DNA from 3 places in the Bacillus pfraonensis genome. Region 2 is predicted to be linked to each of the others. Evidence: predicted binding sites of a transcription regulator. Region 2 holds the regulator's gene; each other region holds the start of a gene.
What was found. The regulator Rex, encoded in region 2, represses fermentation and respiration genes when NADH is low (regulators of the CRP and FNR family bind a similar motif). The targets are predictions, from matches to a motif close to TTGTGAAATATTTCACAA.

Region 1: KFD70_RS03290 (L-lactate dehydrogenase) is a predicted target of Rex. The motif match lies at 1,943-1,960, and genes of this name have one in related genera.
Region 3: KFD70_RS28515 (L-lactate dehydrogenase) is a predicted target of Rex. The motif match lies at 1,415-1,432, and genes of this name have one in related genera.

What each region holds. Positions count from the first base shown of each region.
Region 1 covers NZ_JAHCDO010000003.1:86,619-89,903, forward strand. The annotation lists gene KFD70_RS03285 (PTS sugar transporter subunit IIC) at 1-881, opposite strand, end outside; gene KFD70_RS03290 (L-lactate dehydrogenase) at 902-1,852, opposite strand; gene KFD70_RS03295 (spore coat protein) at 2,108-2,356, opposite strand; gene KFD70_RS03300 (hypothetical protein) at 2,370-2,555, opposite strand; gene KFD70_RS03305 (hypothetical protein) at 2,802-2,930, shown strand; partial or broken gene KFD70_RS03310 (DUF2178 domain-containing protein) at 3,159-3,285, opposite strand, start outside.
Region 2 covers NZ_JAHCDO010000048.1:4,791-8,075, reverse strand. The annotation lists gene groL (chaperonin GroEL) at 1-103, opposite strand, end outside; gene groES (co-chaperone GroES) at 141-425, opposite strand; gene KFD70_RS26690 (CPBP family intramembrane glutamic endopeptidase) at 840-1,583, shown strand; gene KFD70_RS26685 (YdiK family protein) at 1,586-1,777, shown strand; gene KFD70_RS26680 (redox-sensing transcriptional repressor Rex) at 1,806-2,435, opposite strand; gene KFD70_RS26675 (ABC-F family ATP-binding cassette domain-containing protein) at 2,620-3,285, shown strand, end outside.
Region 3 covers NZ_JAHCDO010000072.1:1,092-4,376, reverse strand. The annotation lists gene KFD70_RS28525 (RNA polymerase sigma-70 factor) at 1-537, shown strand, start outside; gene KFD70_RS28520 (carboxymuconolactone decarboxylase family protein) at 778-1,215, shown strand; gene KFD70_RS28515 (L-lactate dehydrogenase) at 1,544-2,488, shown strand; partial or broken gene glgB (1,4-alpha-glucan branching protein GlgB) at 2,874-3,285, shown strand, end outside.

The sequences.
Region 1 (3,285 bases), on a different contig from region 2:
TGGCTGGAGATTAAATTAATTGGTGCAATCAGAGAACTTAATCCAAGACCTGCGATTTCTTTACCTGCTTCTAATTGGAAAATCAGTGCAGATACAGGGCCCACAATGGCGCTAGCAACGACAGTTGGGACGAGAATCATTGGATTTTTAGTAATGTTCGGCAATTGGACTTTCGGAGTACAAAGGGCCTGTGCTAAAATACCACCTAAATTGTTTTCTTTTGCTGAGATAACAGAGAATCCGATAAATTGAGCGACGCATCCTGCAAGTGCTGCACCTCCTGCAACACCATCTAGGCTAAGTGCAATTGCTAGAGCTGCTGATGACGCTGGTGAGATTAATAATAGTCCCCAAACAACCGCAAGCACGATAGAAGCAATAAATGGACTACCAGCTGAACTATCTTTAATAAATGCGCCAATTGCATTTAAAACAGGACTAATATTTTGAGATAACCAAATACCGACTATGCCAGAACCAAGTATTGCTACAAATGGAACGAGCATCATATCTAAAGCAGTTTTTCCGCTTAACCGTTTACCGATATAAACTGCTAAAGTTGCTGTTAATAACGCACCAATCGGTTCACCAGTTTTAATGATTAGACCAGCTTCAGTAATCGAAATGGATCCTGCTCCAATCGCCCCGGCAACCATCGCTGAGAAAATGACAAGTCCGTTTGCTCCAAGCATAAAAGCAATCCCTGCTCCAATTGCTGGTGCCATCAGTGATTTCGCAACAACTCCAATTGTAATCAACATCGGAATATCAACAATTCTTCCAATATTTTCGATAAGTAAACCAATTCCAAGGGATACGAAAATACCTTGTGCAATTCCGGCAGAACCTTTAAAGACACGAGACATTATATATTCCTTCATCTGCTTCACCTTCTCCTAGTTTAGTAGCCGATTGTTTTCATATAGTCACGTAAAATATCATTTGATTGTGCAAATCGGCCTTCTTCAGTTTCTGTTAAGTTTAGTTCAACAACTTCTTTCACACCATCTCTTGTAATAATTGCTGGTACACCTGTGCAAATATTATATTCACCATACTCACCATCTAAAATTGCTGAAACAGCAATTACACGGTGATCATCATTAAAGATAGAGCGTGCGATATAAGCTAGTGAGTTACCAATGCCGTAATAAGTAGTTCCTTTACGTTTATAAATTTCCCAACCAGCTTTGGCAGTTTTCTCAACAATTTCATCTAAGTCAATTTCACCGAAACGCTCTTTTTGTTCATCTAAAATTTGTAAGATTGGTTTCCCACCAACTGTAACGTGAGACCAAGCAACCATTTGGGAATCACCATGCTCACCTAATGAATAACCGTGAATACTACGAGGATCCACTTCAAGCATTTCAGATAAAATTGTTCTTAAACGTGAAGAATCTAACGATGTTCCAGTACCAATCACGCGATTTCTTGGCAATCCAGACAATTTCCAAACTTGATAAGTAATAATATCAACTGGGTTTGATGCGATTAAGAAAATGCCATCAAATCCACTTTCCATTACACCTGCTACAACACTTTCCATAATCTTTGCGCTTGCTCCTAGAGTATCTAAACGACTTTGTCCTGGTTTTGGCGCTGGACCTGCTGTAATAATCACAATGTCCATATCTTTGCAGTCTTCATAAGTAGCTGCATATACTTTTGTTCTTGTATTTGTAAAATTAATGCAGTGCGATAAATCCATCGCTTCTCCAACTGCACGTTCATGATTTATATCAATTAATGTCAGTTCTTCACAGATACCTTGATTCACAATTGAATACGCACAGCTTGATCCAACTAATCCAGTTCCAATAATTGCGATTTTTCTTGTGTTTCTATTCATAAGAATCTCTCCTAAGTATTTCTGTATTGTTTTTGTTTGTTCTTTACACTTTTTATTATAGAGATTCTCACTATAGAAACCATGGATACTTTGTGAAATGTTGAGCAAGTTTTATGTATATTTTGTGAAACACGCTACTCTGTTTTCGTCATATTTGTTACAACTGGAAAAATATTTTATACATCTTTATTGACATATATACAAATAAAAAAGCGAGGGAATGATCATCTGATATTCACTCGCTTTTTTTATTCATTACTGTGCGCTTAATTGACTTTTCGTTTGCTGAACAACCATTGGATTTGCAGGAGCCGCTGGTTTATAATACCCTTTTTGCAATGCATATTTATATACATTACGTTGTCTCATCTCATCCTGGTTTCGAATGTGAATCAGCGTTTGATGTAGCTGTTCGTTATTTGACTCTGCTATGTAATGCGCATAACTTGCTAAGCTTGCATTTAATCCCGCTAAATAATCATTCACCATATCTTTTTCATTCATATTTCATAACCTCCTATCCTAAAAAGGACATTAATTGTTGTTTTGTGTTTCTTGCAGCTTGCGCATCTTGTTGTAGTATTTGCTTTAGTTGAGGATCTGTACATTGCTGTGCATATTGATCTAATTTATTTGCAATTGTTGTATGCCCCCCAATAATATGGCGTAAGTTTTCTAATTCAAGCTCTGTTAAATTTGGCATAATTAAGACCTTCCTTTCTTTGTTCATTCATCATTTAGTATTTATTTATTTTTGGATTGTATGCACGAGTTAACCTTTTTCTTGATTTACTCAAAAAAGACATAGTATGCAATTATAGATAAGTATCAAAGTCCTATATTTTATAGTTTTTATAGATAAATTATTATATAATACTTATAGAATGAAAATTCAAAAAATAGAACCTAATAATTATTAAGCAAACCATTAGTTAAAGGAGATATGAACATGAAAACACACGAATTCTTTACAAAAATTCAAAAAAGCTACGATCCCAATCCAAGCCAAGATGCTCTAACCTTTACTTTATTTGGTTTCTTATTAGCTCTATATACGTTTTTAAAACCTGCAAAATAACATACAAAAGAGCTGTTTACAAGTTACTCTATAAAACAGCTCCTTTTTAGATTGTGGATAAAGGCTTCGCCCACCTGTTTTTGTTATCGTTCTTTGTCGGAACGCCGATACATTTGAATTTGTGCCGATAAAATTTTATGTATTAATTTTCTATCAACCCACTCTACTGCTGAACTCTCTACTCTTTCTATCACTGGTACGTTTTATTATAACGTTTCTCCTTTCCACCTAATATTTTCTCTTCAAAACTACAATTGATAGTGAATAAGAACCTAACACCCCTGCCAATAAAAACGCATTTGCTAATTTATACTGCTCAGCTGTCAATGAATACAGGTTACCAATTAAAAAAATA
Region 2 (3,285 bases):
GACCTTTTGGTCCAAGCGTTACTTTTACTGCGTTTGCAAGAGTGTCGACACCGCGAAGCATCGAACGACGTGCTTCTTCACTAAATTTAATATCTTTTGCCATAATATTTGACCCCCTTGGATTTTTAAAATGTATATAATTAACCGATAACTGCTAAAATGTCACTTTCACGTAAAATCAAGTAGTCTGTACCTTCATATTTCACTTCAGTACCTGCATATTTTGAGAAGATGATAAGATCACCTGCTGCTACCTCTAAAGCAACACGCTCACCATTTTCAAGCACTCGACCAGTACCTACTGCAACAACTTTACCCTCTTGTGGTTTTTCTTTTGCAGTGTCTGGTAATACAATACCACTTGCTGTTTTTTCTTCTGCTTGAACAAGCTCAATTACAACGCGATCACCTAATGGCTTTAGCATGAACAATAACCTCCTCATTTTCCTATGTAAATTTTCTTTATTAGCACTCAAAGACTATGAGTGCTAACACACTTATAATAATAAATAATCTAAATTTCTTTTGCAAGTAAAAAAATCATAATTTTTTCGCAAATTACGATATAAACTTTTTCTATACAACAATAACAGCAATAATTCTCAAGAAAGCCTTTTTATATGAATCGGCTTTTCCACTTATCGTATGTTACAATATGAAGGATGCCATAAGTTATTTTCTCTATAGGTACTGCTTTTTCCTGTTATCTATTTCATTTTCAAATAAAGATTTACAAAAAAATAATAATACAAACAGTTATTACGTATCCCACGGCGGGATGTTCACATGTTTCCTCGCCTTATCTCATAAATTAGAGTTAGAAAGGATGGTTAACCCATTTGAAAAAACAATATTGGTGGATTATAGTTACATATATTCTGATGCAACTATCGGGAATTTTTGGCATATGGCTCCTTTTCAAAACAGGACTATATGATAATATGGCAGTTTCACGAGAGCAGAAAATGCAAATCATGGCTGGGCACTGGTCAATCATCAGCTTTTTTATTGCATTATGTATTATACTTTGGCTTCTTAGAACCGATATACGTGAAAGACATTTAGATACGAAGCGAGCTAGCATTCCTGCTACAATCGGCTGGATTTTTATCGGTTTCTTTTTAGCTATGTTTGCTCAAATACTTGCAGCTAATATTGAAATGCGATTATTAGGGATTAATCCTGGTTCTCAAAACACTCAAGATTTGATGGAAATAGCAAGAGCTACTCCATGGTTCCTTATTGTTATATCTATCATCGGTCCTATTTTAGAAGAGATTGTCTTTAGAAAGATTTTATTTGGAACACTCTATAAAAGATTTAATTTCTTTATCGCAGCCATTATTAGTTCGCTTGTTTTCGCGGCCATTCACTTTGATTTTACACACTTGTTAGTATACACTTCCATGGGGCTTGTTTTCGCTTTTCTATATGTGAAAACAAAACGAATCATCGTTCCTATTATGGCTCATGTCGCGATGAATACATTAGTCGCAATAACTCAAGTACTAGTAAGTAACGAACAAATACAAGAAATGATCAAACAAGCAGAAAAAATGCAAGGATTTATCGGAGGATTTTAAATATGAGGAACTCACCATTGTTCATGGCAGCACTGTATTTCCTTCTTGGATGTATCTTTACACGTTTCGCAATTACGAACGTTACAGATACAATTTGGAACTTTTGGACACTGCTGTTCGCTGCTATGGCAACAATTGATTTTAATTTGGCACTTCGACTTATCTTAGTCAAATTTACAAAGAAAAGGCAATAATAAAACGCAGAGGGATTTCCTCTGCGTTTTATTGTGGATAATTTTTCAAAAAATAAACGAGCGTTTGTAATTCTACAGCTAAATCAATATGATGAATTCTTATGTTTTCTGACACATTTAATCGTGCCGGTGTAAAATTTAAAATTCCATGTACATTTGTTTCGGCCAATCGATCTGCTACAGCTTGTGCAACGGTAGCAGGTACTGTTAATATTGCCACCTGTATATCATTTGTTAAACGTTCTTCTAATTCATCCAAATGATATACAGGAATTCCTCCGATTTCTTTTCCAACTTTCTCTTCATTGACATCAAACGCCATTTCAATCTTTGTATTATTATTTTTCGTGAAATTGTAATGTAAGAAAGCGGTCCCTAAATTACCCACTCCAATAAGTGCTACACGTGTTATATCATCTTGATCGAGCGTTTCTCGGAAGAATGATAGTAAATAATTCACATTATATCCATATCCCTTTTTCCCTAACGCTCCAAAATATGAAAAATCTCTCCGAATTGTTGCTGAGTCTACCTTTACCGCCTCACTCAATTCTGCCGATGAAACACGTTGCTTACCAGAAAGAGATAAATTTTGGATAAATCGATAGTATAGAGGCAATCGTTTGGCAGTGGCCTGTGGAATCTTTTGCTGATCCATGTAACCTCTCCTCTCTTCCTATCTTTGTTCACAGATTTAAAATAAATACATAAGTTTAGCACTTATGACTTTCCCTGTATAATAGAGAGAAGAATTCTCTCTTTATTTTAAACTATACACTATTTTTAGTATGATTGAGAAATATAAACATGGCAAAGTTAAGAAATTATTTGAGGTGAAAACATTGATTTTATTACAAGTGAATGGGCTTTCAAAATTATACGGTGCTGAAACAATTCTTGCAAACATTAAATTGGAAGTCCAAACAAAAGATCGAATTGCACTAGTTGGTCGAAATGGTGCTGGAAAATCTACATTATTAAAAATAATTGCCGGTGAATTATCTCACGATGGTGGAGAAATTATAAAGCCAAAAGATGTTTCTATTGGTTATTTAGCCCAAAATACAGGTTTGGAAACTTCTTTAACAATTTGGGATGAAATGCTTACCGTCTTTACACATCTGCAGCATATGGAGAAGAAACTTCGAAGGTTAGAGCAGGAAATGGGTAAGGAAGAGAACTTTTCAAATGCTGCTACGTACGAGAAATTACTCGCTGATTATGATCAATTACAGTTAGACTACAAAGATCAAGGTGGTTACCAATATGAAGCGGATATTCGCTCCATTTTAAGTGGACTTGGTTTTCCAGCGGAAACACACCAAACAACAATTTCCACATTAAGTGGCGGACAGAAAACAAGACTTGCTCTTGGGAAGCTACTATTAACAAAACCAGACTTACTCATCTTGGACGAACCAACAAACCATTTAGATATCGATACATTAACATGGCTTGAACAATATTTACAAGGCTATCCTGGAGCTATTTTAATCGTGTCCCACGAT
Region 3 (3,285 bases), on a different contig from region 2:
AATTTAACGCCTATTGAAAGAGCTGTATTTGTCTTAAGGGAAGCCCTCAGGTACGATTATCGAGAAGTAGCGGAGATTTTAAACAAATCAGAGGCAAATTGCCGAAAGATTTACAGCCGTTGCAAAGAGAAGATACGACACGAAATACCAGTACATCCACAACAATCGGATCATACAGAAAAAATGATACATACCTTTATCAGAGGCGCAGAAACAGGGAATTTTGAGGAATTTATTAATTTGCTGACAACAGATGCAACCCTTGTCACTGATGGAGGCGGTAAAGTGCGTGCAGCTATATTTCCGATTCTGGGTAAACAGCGTATCCAGACGTTTTTGGAGGCTATTGTTTCACGAGGATTTTTCCAATTGGATCTTCTTCCAACTATAATAAATGGTCAATTTGGTATTTTAGCAAGGAATAAAGGCCGTGCAGAGAAAGCCATATGTTTTGAATGGAATGAAAGCGGAGAATCCATTAGAAGAATCTTCATTGTAGTCAATCCTGATAAGTTGAAGTATATTCCAGTTCTATAGCATTTATAAAAAAGAGATTTTTTTAAAATCTCTTTTTTATTTTGTCACAAAACAAAAAGCTAATTTGTCTTATAAGTGACGGGATATAAAAGGGATGCTATGTATGTTTTTTATTAGAGCTTCTGTCATGAATTAAGGTATGTTACGGCAGATAGTGATTGTAAATCATTCATAAAAGACCTTGTTAAATATCCTGGTATAAAAGTACAAACTCATTTTATTTTATGGAGGGAATATACGATGGAAACAAGGTTTTTAATGGGAAAGGTAAATCCAGAAGGTTATAAGGCAATGGCAGGATTAGAAAAATATTTGATGACTACAAGTATTGATGAGACATTGAAAGAGCTAATTAAAATTCGGGCCTCTCAAATCAACGGATGTGCGTATTGCATTGATCTCCATACGAAAGATGCGAGAAAATTAGGAGAAACAGAGCAGCGTATTTATGCTCTTAATGCTTGGCATGAGACACCATTTTTCACAGAGAAGGAGCGTGCTGTGCTTGCTTTGACAGAAGCAATTACACTAGTAGCGGAAACTCATGTTCCAGATGAGGTATATGAAGAAGTAAGAAAATACTTTGAAGAAAAGCAAGTTGCTGAAATTATTATGCAGATTGTTGCTATTAATGCATGGAATCGAATTGGAGTTTCTACTCGTTTAATGCCAGAATAAAGATAAAGTCTTGAAACAATAGAAAGCTATTCTTTCCAGAAAGGCTCTGGAAAGGATAGCTTTTTATGTATTACTACACATAATCTCTAATAAAACAAAGTTTTCACAATCTAAAGAAAAAGCTTACATTGAGATTGATTCCATACTCAATAAGATAACTTTCTCCTATCTGTGAAAAAGTTCACAAATAGGTCATAATTTGTGAATTAATTCACAATGATTCATGCTACAATATGAGTGTAAGGAAGTTAAACAACATTAAATTAGTACTTTAATTAATTACTTAAACAATCATAATAAATGTGAACAATAGAGAGGGGAAATTACCATGAAAAAAGGTATCAATCGCGTAGTATTAGTAGGAACAGGAGCTGTAGGTTGTAGTTATGCTTACTCAATGATCAACCAAGGTGTAGCTGAGGAATTCGTACTTGTTGATGTAAATGAAGCAAAAGCAGAAGGAGAAGCAATGGACTTAAGCCATGCGGTACCATTCTCTCCATCACCAACAAAAGTGTGGAGCGGTAGTTATGCAGATTGTAAAGATGCAGATTTAGTTGTTATCACTGCTGGATTACCACAAAAACCAGGTGAAACTCGTTTAGACTTAGTTGAGAAAAATACAAAAATCTTCAAGCAAATCGTTCGCGGTATTATGGATAGCGGATTTGATGGTATTTTCTTAATCGCAACTAACCCAGTTGACATCTTAACTTACGTAACTTGGAAAGAATCTGGATTACCAAAAGAACGTGTAATTGGTTCTGGTACAACTTTAGACTCTGCTCGTTTCCGCTATATGCTAGGTGACTACTTAAATGTAGATCCACGTAACGTTCACGCGTACATTATTGGTGAACATGGTGATACTGAACTTCCAGTATGGAGCCACACTACTGTAGGTGTACAAAAACTAGAAACAATTTTAGCGAACAACGAACAATACAACCAAGATGATTTAGATAAAATCTTTGTAAATGTACGCGATGCAGCTTACCACATTATTGAGCGTAAAGGTGCAACTTACTACGGAATCGGTATGTCACTACTTCGTGTAACGAAAGCAATCTTAAACAACGAAAATAGTGTGCTAACTGTATCTGCATACCTAGAAGGTCAATACGGTGAAAAAGACGCTTATGTAGGTGTTCCGGCTGTTATTAACCGCGAAGGTGTACGTGAAATCGTTGAGCTTGAGCTAAATGAAGAAGAAAAAGCGAAATTCGCTCACTCTGTAAAAGTATTAAAAGAAACAATGGCACCAGTACTTTAATATAATTGATAAATGATTCAGAGGCGGGAAACTGCTTCCGGCTTCTGAATTTTTATATAAAATAATATAAATTCCTTTTCCAGTTCCCTTGTATATCCCCAAAATATACCCCTTTTGTTGGAAAAGGGTCGTTTATAGAAAAAGCACTCTATATGAAAATAGAGTGCTTTTTTATTATATTATTACAAGTGAAATAATCATCTGAAATAAAACGCTTTCAATGAATATTCGTCAAAATTCGATATATTTTATCAAAAATTAAAATATTACCTTTAATTACCACGAAAAAACGTATATTTATTTAAAAATACACAAGGATATTTCAGTTTTTCAGCGAATGTTTACAAAGTAACAAAAATTCTGTCATCTTAGTGAGGTGAACATATTGAGTGTAACAAATTGTATAGAAGAGAGTTTGTATGAATTTCATACAAAAAAGTGTTATGAGAGCTATAACATATTTGGCGCGCATTTTGCAGTAGAGGATGAAATACAAGGCGTACGATTTACAGTATGGGCTCCTCATGCAAAAGCTTTGAGTGTAGTTGGAGATTTTAATGATTGGGATGTTGAAGGGCATCGAATGATACAAATGACAGAAAAGGGTATTTGGTCACTGTTTATACCACATTTGGGGGAAAACGAAATATATAAGTATGCGATTGAGACCAAAGGTGGAGAAACAATTTTAAAAGCAGATCCCTATGCAAATTATGCAGAAGTAAGACCAAATACGGCATCTGTTATTTTTGATATAAGGGGATACGAATGGAACGATAAAAATTGGTTCCGCAAGA